DNA from 4 places in the Terribacillus sp. DMT04 genome. Region 3 is predicted to be linked to each of the others. Evidence: riboswitches for the same ligand, from Rfam matches in the RefSeq annotation. Region 3 holds a riboswitch; each other region holds the start of a gene.

What was found. Region 3 has a riboswitch for S-adenosylmethionine ahead of KS242_RS15225 (MetQ/NlpA family ABC transporter substrate-binding protein). Riboswitches for the same ligand answer to the same signal wherever they lie in the genome.
Region 1: linked by a shared signal. The riboswitch ahead of metX (homoserine O-acetyltransferase MetX) and the one ahead of KS242_RS15225 (MetQ/NlpA family ABC transporter substrate-binding protein) in region 3 are both predicted to bind S-adenosylmethionine.
Region 2: linked by a shared signal. The riboswitch ahead of KS242_RS03300 (hypothetical protein) and the one ahead of KS242_RS15225 (MetQ/NlpA family ABC transporter substrate-binding protein) in region 3 are both predicted to bind S-adenosylmethionine.
Region 4: linked by a shared signal. The riboswitch ahead of KS242_RS01675 (homoserine dehydrogenase) and the one ahead of KS242_RS15225 (MetQ/NlpA family ABC transporter substrate-binding protein) in region 3 are both predicted to bind S-adenosylmethionine.

Annotation. Positions count from the first base shown of each region.
Region 1 is NZ_CP077639.1:2,428,842-2,431,961, forward strand. It holds gene KS242_RS12860 (PLP-dependent aspartate aminotransferase family protein) at 1-137, opposite strand, end outside; SAM riboswitch class I at 212-319, opposite strand; gene metX (homoserine O-acetyltransferase MetX) at 321-1,388, opposite strand; SAM riboswitch class I at 1,463-1,574, opposite strand; gene KS242_RS12870 (ammonium transporter) at 2,214-3,120, shown strand, end outside.
Region 2 is NZ_CP077639.1:593,123-596,242, reverse strand. It holds gene KS242_RS03305 (isochorismatase family protein) at 1-412, opposite strand, end outside; gene KS242_RS03300 (hypothetical protein) at 557-1,522, opposite strand; SAM riboswitch class I at 1,605-1,710, opposite strand; gene KS242_RS03295 (Lrp/AsnC family transcriptional regulator) at 1,870-2,280, shown strand; gene KS242_RS03290 (MBL fold metallo-hydrolase) at 2,406-3,120, shown strand, end outside.
Region 3 is NZ_CP077639.1:2,935,814-2,938,933, forward strand. It holds gene KS242_RS15215 (methionine ABC transporter permease) at 1-48, opposite strand, end outside; gene KS242_RS15220 (methionine ABC transporter ATP-binding protein) at 45-1,058, opposite strand; gene KS242_RS15225 (MetQ/NlpA family ABC transporter substrate-binding protein) at 1,071-1,880, opposite strand; SAM riboswitch class I at 1,973-2,084, opposite strand; gene KS242_RS15230 (MerR family transcriptional regulator) at 2,609-2,935, opposite strand.
Region 4 is NZ_CP077639.1:299,913-303,032, forward strand. It holds gene KS242_RS01665 (thiazole synthase) at 1-205, shown strand, start outside; gene KS242_RS01670 (ThiF family adenylyltransferase) at 205-1,212, shown strand; SAM riboswitch class I at 1,280-1,374, shown strand; gene KS242_RS01675 (homoserine dehydrogenase) at 1,456-2,229, shown strand; gene KS242_RS17975 (hypothetical protein) at 2,226-2,576, shown strand; gene KS242_RS01680 (sugar phosphate isomerase/epimerase family protein) at 2,761-3,120, shown strand, end outside.

The sequences.
Region 1 (3,120 bases), 510 kb from region 3:
CGCTCTGCGTGGTCTGTGTCATGGAACAAGTACGAAGTCGTCTGATAAAGCGGTACCGCTCTGGAACCTGTTGTCGGATCTGGTGCTTGACCGCCATGTAATGCTAATGTCTCTGCTTTGTATACGGAATTTGTCATTTTGTCATTCCTCCAATTTTTATCGTAATGAAAAAAGCAGCTTCGGATAAGAAGCTGCTCTTTAGGCATTAAACTTCTTATCTTTCAAACTTTTGCTTGCTGGATGTAGCACCTTCTAAGCATTACTGCTTGCAGGTTGCCGGGCTTCATCGGACCAGTCCCTCCGCCTCTCTTGATAAGCTATTATGAAATTTTCATTGGCTGCTGAAGCACTTCTCGAATATGATGTCCCCATTTCTCAAACTCGAGCAGAAAACCATCATGTCCGTAAATCGTATCAACGCATACATGTCGTCCTTCAGGAACTTCTGCTGTAAACGCAGCAATGTCCTCTGATGGGAATAAAAGATCCCTTGAGAATCCGAAGGTCAATACAGATGCCTTCACTTTGCTGGCAGCAGCCTTCCATCCGCCTCTGCCTCTGCCAATGTCATGACTGTTCATTGCTTGCAATAATGTTAGGTAGCAGTTAGCATCAAATCGGCTGACAAGCTTTTCGCCTTGATGATTGAGATACGATTCAACTTCAAATTCACTGTTAGTTCCAGAGGATGCCGCACGGCGGAAGCGTTCATTGTATTGATGATCAGATCGGTACGTGATCATGCCGATCATCCGCGCAATTGCCAGTCCGGCAGCTGGCTTCTTGTCTGCCGTATATTTGCCATTATTCCAATCAGGGTCAGAGATAATAGCAGACTTGGCAATGTGATTATAAGCCATTGCGTAATCACTCACATAAGGTGTTGCTGCTAGCGGGATGAGTACATCCATAAACTCAGGGTACATAATGCCCCACTCCAACACCTGCATACCGCCCAGTGACCCGCCAATTACTGCTCGCAAATGGGTAATTTTCAGTTTGTCTAAGACAAGGCGCTGGACATTCACCATATCCCGAATCGTAATCTGCGGAAAATCCGCCGCATACACTTGATCATTTACAGCATTTCTTGATAAAGAACTTGTCGTCCCATTACATCCGCCTAATACATTGCACGCTATTACTTGGTACGTACTCGTGTCAACATATCCGCCGGACTGAAGCAATCCGCTCCACCAGCCAGGCTCAGATGCAGTACCTTTTGCAAACTGATCTCCTGTGAGTGCATGACAGATTAACACTGTTTCTGCGTCTGATGGGCCGCTTCTTTCATAGGCTACTTCTACACCCGAGAGGCATTCACCTGATTCAAGCTTCACATCTCCAATGTTGATTTTGCCTGCATAATATGACTGTGCAGTCTTCATTTCAGTACGTTTGCCTCCCATCAAATAAAAAAGCCACCCTGAGAGGACAGGGTGGCATATGTACCGTCATGTCTCTCTCATCTCTAAAGTGTGTGTACACTTTCAGGAATTAGCACCTTAGAAGCATTGCTGCTTATAGGTTGCCGGGCATCGTCGGGCCAGTCCCTCCGCCTCTCTTGATAAGAGTTCTATTTATTTGTTAAGAGGATTGTAGCATGAGTTTTTTTCATCGTCAACTATGTATTCTGAATTTTTTGCCAGAAAAAAATGTTCTATAATTTGGACGCCCCGCATCGGCAGCTGCCAATGCGGGGCTAAAATGTAACTTTTCTATTGTTAGTGGAGAATGCTTTCTGCAAACTCCTGCCGCGGTACTTTTTTCTACATGGTAGTTTTACTTATACGATACAATCCCTACCTCTATTGCATCCTCACGGCTCCAAGGCCGCTCCAGTCTGAATAAGTACTTCTAATTAAACTATAGCAGAACGCCAGAGATCTTCGCGTAAGTTACTTAAAAACGAAGACGTAAACTATTCTATCACGCTTTACAATAAATGTAAAGCCTATCATGCAGCATCTCTCCGCAGCTACTATGCTATTCCCTTTTCCTCCGCTTCCAAACCAATTCTAATTCAATTTTTTTAGCACCACCCCCTTTTCGTAACTTTATATGACAGAAATGCTGAAAACACTCACATAACTTGGTCAGAAATATTCACGTAAGATAACCTCACAAGTTTGTTACATTTTTTCGTCTGGCACTTATAATGAGAAAAGATTCAAATTTTCAAACAATTAAAGAAAACACAGGGGGTAGAGAAAATGGATATGGCTAACACGGTATTCATGTTTGTCGCAACTGTACTTGTATGGTTGATGACACCAGCACTTGCACTCTTCTATGGCGGTTTAGTAAGAAGTAAAAATGTACTGAGCACAGCGATGCACAGTTTCACGACACTGGCGATAGTCTCCATCATTTGGATTGTGGTTGGCTTTTCCCTGGCCTTCTCACCAGGTAACGGAATTATTGGCGGATTAGAATATTTCGGATTGAATAACGTTGGGTTTGAACCTGCGGAAGGTCACACAATTCCTTTTAACTTATTTATGATGTTTCAGATGACATTCGCTATCCTGACAACAGCAATCGTGTCTGGCGCCTACGCCGAACGTATTCGTTTTCCAGCATTCATTTTATTCACAGTACTTTGGGTTCTCATCGTTTATTCACCGCTTGCACACTGGGTTTGGGGCGGCGGCTGGATTGCAGAAATGGGCGCACTTGATTTTGCGGGCGGGAACGTTGTCCACATTTCATCTGGTCTTGCTGGCTTGGTTGTCGCACTCGTTATCGGCAAACGAAAAAATGCCGGCGCTACCGCACCACATAACCTTATTTTCACGTTAATCGGCGGTGCACTGCTTTGGTTCGGCTGGTTTGGATTTAATGTCGGAAGTGAACTAGCTTTTGATGATGTAGCAATGTATGCCTTCATAAATACGAATACAGCAGCTGCATCTGGTGTACTCGGCTGGATGATTATTGAATGGGCTGTGAACAAAAAGCCGACTTTACTGGGAGCTGTATCTGGTGCGATTGCTGGTCTTGTCGCCATTACTCCAGCGGCCGGGTTTGTATCACCGATTGCCAGCATTCCAATCGGCTTTATCGGCGGCATCGTCTGCTTCTGGGGCGTTGGCTGGCTGAAAAAGAAACTAGGCTATG
Region 2 (3,120 bases), 1.1 Mb from region 3:
TGGCATGACCATCCGCAACGAGTGTCACATCCATTCCTTGTACCGTTGCATAACGCACAGCTGTATCTATGCAATGCTGCGTTTCACAGCCCATGATGACAAGATGGGCGATGTCTGCCTGCTTTACATACGCCAGCAGACCTGTACCGTGAAAGGCATTTGTTGCTTGTTTGTTAAAGATTGTCGCTTCTTCTGGCACAATGATTTGTGGGTGAATAGCAAAACCTGTTCCTTGGCCTTCTGCTACATCCGTATCACGTACAAACAAAATGTCAGCGCCCGCGGCTTGTGCTTTGCTGATGACTACATTAATTTGCTGTAGCAGATTCTCCTTCTGATAGACAGGTCTTTCACCTGCTTCGCCTTCAATCAATGCATGCTGTGCATCAATGATCAGTAGTGCTTGCTTCAAAGACAGCTCCCCTTTATCTGGTTGCTAGAACCTTCCTGCATTGCGACTTGGTTAAGTTTTGACTCTTTTTCATCCGTAACCGCCTCCTTTTTACTAATAATTTCAGTATATAGGACAACTATCTGAGACGCATAACTTATTTTCTTAAAATTGCAATTCTTTGCTGCGTAAAAGATATGTCTGAATCAGCTGCGTGGTATTCTCCAAATCCTTGATTGAAACAACTTGTGTTGTCTGATCCAGATGCTCTATTGGTATATTGAGCACGCTTATTGGGGTCTTGGTAGACAGTTTCTTATATCGATGCTGAAATAAAAACTCCAACTGAAACGCAATGTCATGCGCGATTGCTAAATCAACTAAGAGGTTCTTCAGCGTTTGGTTAATGGGAATCGTTTTGTCTGCTACTTTTATAACGACACCGCTGCCCAGCTTAATGGTTTCCTTACTTTTTTGGGAAGTGCTTGGACGCGGTACAGAGCCGACATAGAATGCCGCTTCTCCTTCTAGCTGGCTGAGGAGCAGTTTTTTGTTTTGAGAAGGAAAAAAGATGACGGTAATTTCCCCATCGCCAGGCTCCCATTGCTGGAGCAGTTTTATGGCAATAGCTGGTGCGATTTTATTGTCCAGTCCTTTGCCGACAACTCTGCCGCTCACTTCGTCCCCAAGATACAGCTGGTCATCATAGCATGTCACATAATTGCCCGTTTCCACTCCCATTTGATGTGCCTCTTGTGCTGTATTCGCACCAATATCAATAACAGCTGCGTGCTCTTCCGCTTCACTTGTCACGACCACACCTTGCAGCAGCCCCTTCTTCGTCTCCACTTGGACTGACTGGCCTAGAGCGAAGGTTAAGGAAAAGTAGTTTGCATCTGCTGCAAGTGCGCCGAAATCCGTCACAGCTGTCACAACATGCACTTCTTCCTTCACCTCTGCCAGCAGTGTTATTTTCGGCGCATACCTCTCCCCAAATTTGCGGACAATAAGATTCCCTCGTTTGTCAACGTGCAGCTCATCAGCAAACGGCGTTATCTTTTCCACTATTTGCGACACAAATGACTGACTGCACCCTTTGTACTTGGATAGATCACGTATTAATTGAAACATATTGTGTTCCCCTCTCTGTAAACGACAGCGGGACAAATACAAAAGCCTCTCGGACAGATGCGTCGAGAGGCTTCCTCTATTCATCTTATCTGCCGGTAATCAAACCGATGGATGTAGCACAGTATCTGTTAACAGACCTGATGCTGAGGTTTCACAGGGCCATATCCCTCCACCTCTCTGGATAAGAAACATATATAGTTTTAAGGAAGTGTAGCAAACGTTTTCGGTATTGTCAATATACCTTATCGGAATAATCGGAAATAATATTCCTTTAGCTTCCTTTTTCCTCTCTGGTATAATGCGATTAACAAGTACGCCTATAAACAGGTCGTAAAGGATGTTATAAGATGCTGGATGCCACCGATCAACAAATACTAAAAGAATTAACAAAGAACAGCCGGATTACGATGAAAGAACTTGGAGAGAAAGTTCATCTTTCTGCTCCTGCCGCTGCAGCAAGAATTGCCAAACTGGAGGACAATCATATTATCGAGGGCTACTCCATCCGAATTAACCAAGATAATTTAGGATATCCCCTTCATACATTTTTGACGATCTTCACCAAGAATACGAGCCACCAGCCTTATTTGGCTTTTCTTCAAACAAAACAACTGTTTATCGTGAACAACTATAAAATAAGCGGTCAAGGCTGTTACTTGCTGGAATGCCGTTTTCCATCACAAGCAGATTTGAATCAGTTTTTGAATGAGTTAAATGACTATGTGAATTACAATCTCTCTATTGTTATTGATCAATAAAGCAACACATATCAACTAACTCTTTCGAATCCAAAGCAAAAGCTTTAAAACACGTTAGAAAAGCCATGTATGAAATAATTCTCCTATTCTAAACTATACATACTTTGAAAAAGGGAGAGAATACCATGCATGTAAAACTAATTCGGAATGCAACACTTGTCGTTGATTATGCAGACAAGAAATTTTTAATCGATCCAATGCTAGCCGCAAAAGGAACATATCCGCCATTTCCAAACTCTGTTCGACAAGATCAATATAATCCTCTCGTTAATTTACCGGAGCCCGTGGAAAACATTCTTGACGGCGTTGATGCTGTTATCTTAACGCATTTACATCTGGATCACTTTGATGAAAGCGCAAAAGAATTGCTGCCAAAGGATATAAAGATATATGTTCAAGATGAAAATGATGCAAATGAGGTTAAAGCGAGCGGCTTTACAAATGTAGAGATTCTTACAGAAAACACAGTCTTGGATGACATACAGTTAGTGAAAACAAAAGGAGAACATGGGCGCGGAGACATATTGAAGCTTGCTGGCAATGTTTGCGGGGTAATCTTGAAGCATGCGGATGAAAAAACACTGTATATTGCCGGAGACACCGTCTGGTATGCGGCAATACAGGATACAATTGCAAAGCAGCAGCCTAAAGTCATTGTCGTCAATGGCGGCGATAATCAATTTCTCGAAGGCGGCTCCCTTGTAATGGATAAGAAAGATATTTTAGAAGTGGCCAAAGCTGCTCCACATGCAACTGTCCTCTCTGTCCATATGGAAGCTGTTAATCATTGGGGACTATCAAGAGAAGAACTTCGGCATTATCTTGTCGAAAAGAAGATAG
Region 3 (3,120 bases):
TGCTTGTGTAATATCAGCACCCCACTCTGTCCAAAATTCCGCAATCATGACGCCACCTCCTCAACCGTTATCTCACGTTCTTCTAAATAAGAGATAGCTTTCTCAACTTCAGCAGCATCACCTTGCAGATGAATGAGCAGTTTCCCAACAGAGTTTTCTTTCAGCTGATCAATTCCACCTGCTAATATACTTGGAACAACATCGTATTTCTTCGTAATTGATGCAAGGAAAGGCTCACTGGAAGAACTTCCAATAAAGGTAAGCGAAATAATCCGCCCTGTTGCGCTAAGTCCTTTCTTGACGCTATCCGGAACTTTGAAGTTCGCATCGTCAAAGACAAAGTTTCTTGTCTGCGGATGCTGTGGTTTTGTGAATACATCAATGACTGAACCTTCTTCGACTAACTCTCCTTGATGCATCACACCTACGCGATCACAAATACGCTGAATAACATCCAGTTCATGGGTAATTAAGAAAATCGTAATTCCCAATTCTTTATTCACACGCAGCAGCAGCTCTAAAATGGAGGATGTTGTATTCGGATCCAGCGCACTCGTTGCTTCATCACTTAACAAGACCTCTGGTTCCTGAGCAAGCGCTCGAGCAATTGCAACTCGCTGCTTCTGTCCGCCTGATAATTGAGCTGGATATACATGTTGCTTTTCTTCCAGACCGACAATTTTCAAATATTTCTTCACACGCTCGGTGATTTCGTGTTTTGGAACTTTACTAAGCTTCAGCGGACGAGCTACATTCTCGTACACAGTAGCTGTCGTAAGCAAATTGAAATGCTGGAAGATCATACCGATTTTGCTTCTCTCTTTACGTAGCTGCCCTTTTTTCAGCTTTGTAAGATCTATTCCATCTATACGTACTTCTCCTTCGGTCGGACGTTCCAGTAAGTTAGTACAGCGGATCAGGGTACTTTTCCCCGCTCCGCTGAATCCGATCACGCCATAGATCTCACCTTTTTTAATTTTTAGGGAGACATCTTTCAATGCCTCCACTGTTTTCTTGCCAGTGGTAAAGGTTTTGGTTACATTCTTTAATTCAATCAATTTACTTCCCCCTTACCAGCTTGGAACAACAGATCCGTTGAATTCTTCTTCTACAAATTGCTTCATCTCGTCAGACTGATAGATATCCTTCAGCTTGCTCACAATCTCATCATCTTTATTAGCTGTTCGAACAACAAAGTAATTAGACCACGGATTGTTTTCGATATCTTCAGCAAAAATGGCGTCATCTTTAATTGTTAATCCTGCACCCATTGCGAAGTTTGTATTAATGGCTGCTGCTTGAACTTCTTCCAATTGCGCTGGCAATTGTGCTGCATCCAATTCTACGATTTCCAGATTAAGCGGATTCTCAACTACGTCTTTTGCAGTTGCTGTATTCGTTGCTTCCGGATCAACTTTTAACACACCGGCTTGTTCAAACAATTTTAATGCACGGTATTCATTTGCTGGATCATTTGGTACAGCGATTTTATCGCCTTCTTTTAGTTCTGAAATGCCTTTAATTTTTTCAGAGTAGATACCCATTGGAAATGTTAGTGTTTTAAATACTTCCGTTAGTTCATAGCCTTTATTTTCTTTCTGATCTTCCAGGAAGCTCAACGTCTGATAACTGTTGGCATCCAGGCTTCCTTCATCTAAAGCACTGTTTGGTGTATTGTAATCGTTAAACGTTTTGATCTCTACTTCAATTCCTTCATCAGCTGCAAGTTCTTTTACCTTTTCCATCACTTGTTCATGCGGTCCGCCCGTAGCCCCTACCAAGATTTCGTCCTCTGCTAGTGCACCAGAAGTGTCATTGCCGCATGCCGCTAAAAATAATGCTAATAATCCAATTAGTCCGAAGCTTAAGATTTTTTTCATGTTTTTATCCCCTTTTCTTAGCTGTTATCAACTACATTAAAAAAGCGCTTCTCTTGAATAAGAGAAGCGCACCGTATACGTATGCAGCGATTCTCTTATCTCTCAGTCCGGTATTGCCTACCGGCTGCAGGAATTAGCACCTAGATCATCTGATCTGGTTGCTGGGCTTCACAGGACCTGTTCCTCCGCCACTCTTGATAAGAATTTCATTATGCGTTTGTGTTGATCTGTTTGTTACTTTACCTTCCAAAGAATAGATTGTCAATAATAATTTACAATTTAGCGAAAAATCACACACATTTGATGTACTAGCGTAAAGGATAATATTGCAAAACAGGATAACAGGAACATTTTGACAACATTGGCTGTATGGTATCGCAAATATTTACGGTTACTTGATAACACCACACTTTCAAACAAGCGCTTGATCAAGCTGCAGAAGGCGACAACATATGGCTTTTATTCCATGTAACTCCACATTTAAATACAGGATTTTCTCATCGATACGAATATTATTATCAGACATTAAAGGATTTTGTCATTTGCTTTGAAAATAAGGGAACATCCTGTACACTTCATCACTGTGTCGTCGGTACAGATCCCGCGCCGATAGTGGACTGTAAACAACAAAGAGAACGAGCTCTGGCTGTATTTAAACAGCATAAAAAGCCGGATGAACATCATCCGGCTTTTCTGTGTACAAGGCCTCCCAACACATACGTACACATCTATTCTCTCTGTATCCCAAAGCGGGCGTTGATTTGTCCGCGAAGCATTTGCTGGCGGCTTTCTCTTTCCGCTTCCTTTCTCTTATCTCTTAGCATCTGCTGACGAATCTCGAAAGTTTGCACACCCTCTTCTCTTTTGTTGGCGATATCAATCAGCTGCTCTACATCTGAAAAAGAGTACTTGCGATTTCCCTTCGCTGAACGTTCTGGAAAAATGAGCTTGCGTTCTTCATAATAACGTATCTTACGCTCTGTAAGACCAGTCAGCTCGCTCACAATACCTATTGTGATTACTTTCCTGTTCTTATAAGAAGGCTCGTTACTCATCTGTTCACCTCATCATCCTGTGCTGTTACAGCTCATTATACCGTAATTTGTAAATACTCCTAGCGTTATGTAAGGAAACCTAACAAACAACTAAAAACCTCGTTAACATCACTGACATGTTTAATGCATCTGGATGCGGTTATTTATATACTGCATTTATAAAGAAGAAGGAACTCACAGAAGGG
Region 4 (3,120 bases), 770 kb from region 3:
ACCGAAGGATGCAGCGTACGCGATGGAGCTTGGAGCTGACGGTGTGCTGCTAAACACAGCGGTCTCTGGGGCTGCTGATCCTGTCCGGATGGCACATGCTATGAAACTAGCAATAGAAGCGGGCAGATTAGGTTTTGAAGCAGGAAGAATTCCAGAGAAAAATTACGCGGAAGCTAGCAGCCCGGGTGAAGGGTTGTTTACGTAATGCAAGATCGTTATCGTAAACAAGAGCTGTTTATCGGTAAAGAAGGCCAGATGCAGATAGAAAACAGTAAGATTGTTTTAATCGGAATGGGTGCTTTAGGCTCTGCTTCTGCAGAAATGCTTGTGCGTGCGGGTATTGGGGAGCTCGTGCTTATCGATCGGGATTATGTAGAACTACACAATCTGCAGCGTCAGCAGTTATATACGGAAGAAGATGCTGCCGCTTATCTGCCGAAAGCGCTAGCGGCAGCGGAGCGGTTGCAAGCAATCAATCAGCATGTAAAGCTGCATGCTGTGATTGAGAACATAGATCATCATAATATCGAACAACTGGTAGAGGGAGCGCATGTGATTTTAGATGCTACCGATAATTTTGAAACGCGACTGATTGTTAACGATGCAGCCACAAAATACGGTATACCATACATCTATGGAGCATGCGTTGGCAGCTATGGGGTAACATATCCCGTTGTTTCGAAGGATGCACCATGTCTGCATTGTCTTCTGGAACAGCTTCCGCAGCAAAGTGAAACATGTGATACAGCCGGAATTATCAGCCCAATTGTACAATGGGTGGCAGCCATGCAAGTGACGCAGACATTACGGATTTTATGCCGTCAGGAAGTAGCACCTGAGCTGCGCGCATTTGATATATGGACGGGAGATTATACAACAGTGAACGTGCAACGTCTTCAGGATCCGAACTGTCTAAGCTGTAGTACAGAAGCTAAGCGGCCATATCTAAATGGAGCCACGCAGACAAAGCTGGATGTACTCTGTGGCAGAGAAGCTGTTCACATACGGCCAGGATCAAAGAAATCACTGGATTTAACAGCTTTATCTGAACAATGGGTTTCTGCAGTGGAACCCGTAACCGCCAACGAATACTTGCTGGCATTTCATCACAGAGGACATCGGGTTGTACTGTTTGCAGACGGGCGAGCAATTATTCACGGCATAGATGATATTAATCGAGCGCGCTCTCTTTATGACAGTCTTGTCGGCTGATAGTGTTGGAATTTTCTGTTGACTCATTGGTAACGCAATGTTAAAATTCTCCATAACAAATATAAAATTCTTATCAAGAGCGGCGGAGGGACTGGCCCGACGATGCCCGGCAACCTGCAAGTTTATCTGACTTGTAAAGGTGCTAATTCCTGTAGATGAGAAGACACAGTACGGATCCTACGTCTCCCTGTCCTCTCAGGGAGGCTTTTTTTATGCAGAAAATCATCCGAGGAGGCAAAAATAATGACAGCAGTAAGAGTTGGATTAATAGGGTACGGCACAGTGGGCAGTGCAGTGGGCAGAACAATTCGTTCTCATCAGGAGAATCTGCAGACAGTATTCGGTAAGGAAGTACAAGTGGCAGGTGTGTTAGTCCGGGATAAACAAAAATATGAACAGGAAGTACAGGATGTCCTGCTTACAGATAATGTAGAGGAATTCTTTGCACGAACAGATTTGGATGTCGTTATTGAAGCGAGTGTAGGCATCGAGCCTGCGTACAGCTATTTGACGAAAGCTATATCTCGCGGTTGTCACATTATCACTGCCAATAAGGAAATGATTGCTTCTAAAGGAGCAGAGCTAAAGGCATTAGCGAAAGAAAAAGGTGTACGTCTCGAATATGAAGCAGCAGTAGCAGGCGGTGTACCAGTTATTGGCACGCTAAAACAACTGCTGCATATTAACCATGTTGTTAAAGTAGAGGCTATTTTAAATGGCACATCAAATTTTATCTTGAGCGAAATGGCCGATAAAAACATTTCGTTTGAAGAGGCATTACAGCTTGCGCAAGAAGCAGGTTTTGCAGAAGCTGATCCAGCTAATGATGTAGATGGCTGGGATGCATTTTATAAATTGATGGTCCTAAGTGATTTATTATTCGAAGCACAGCCAGATTGGGAAAAAGTGACACGCAAGGGCATCCGTTCCGTTTCCTCGCAGGATATTCATGCAGCTGCCGAACGAGGATGGAAAATTAAACACGTTGCGACGCTCGAAAATACGGGGGAGAAGTGACAGTATACGTGGAGCCGGTTGTATTATCAGCTGCGCACCCGCTTTACAGTGTAGATGGAGTAGATAATGCTGTTTGTATCGAGGGTGATCTTGTCGGAAAACTGAAACTGCAAGGGCCAGGTGCTGGTGCGCTGCCAACTGCAAGTGCCATCGTAGAAGATTTAGCCAATCTTGTGCACCAGCGCAAGGAACTCAGTGTAAAACGACAGTTCCAATTCACGGAGAAAAGGGAAGCTGCGCCGTACGTGCATCTGCCTTCGGGCCAAGTTGTAGTTCAAGAGAAACCCGCGGAGGAGAACTACTATCGGGTGGTTGGTAAAACCGAACGTTTAGTAGCGGAGGCCTGACAATGTGACAAGTGCTTCGGTCTAAGAAGATTAAAAAGGAACTGACTATGTTAGTTCCTTTTTGTGTAGATTTATTTCTCGTTATGCAGAATTGGCTGAGTTTAAAAGATAATAGTTGAATATTTATGAAGGGGTAGGTATTACTCTTAATTATCTGTTGGAATAAGTAGAAGGAGTGCAAAACATGAAATTCTCTCTGTATTCAGTAATGGCACCAGATATGACGCCGGAAGCTCTTATTGGTTATTTAAAAGAAACTGGCTACTCCGCTGTAGAATGGCGGTTCAAAGACACAGCAGCAGAGTTAAGACAGGAAGCACCTAGCTTTTGGAGAAATAACTTGTGTACCATATCACCAGCAATAACGGATCAAGAGATTGAGAATTTAAAAAGCACTGCGAACCATAATGGAATTAACATATTAAGTGTTCTTCCATACTTAACTACTGGAGATTTAAAAGCTACCGAACAAACATTGCAGGTTGCGCAAAAGCTTGGTGCTGCCACGATACGTATTGGTGTACCGTCTTATGATCGGTCTCAA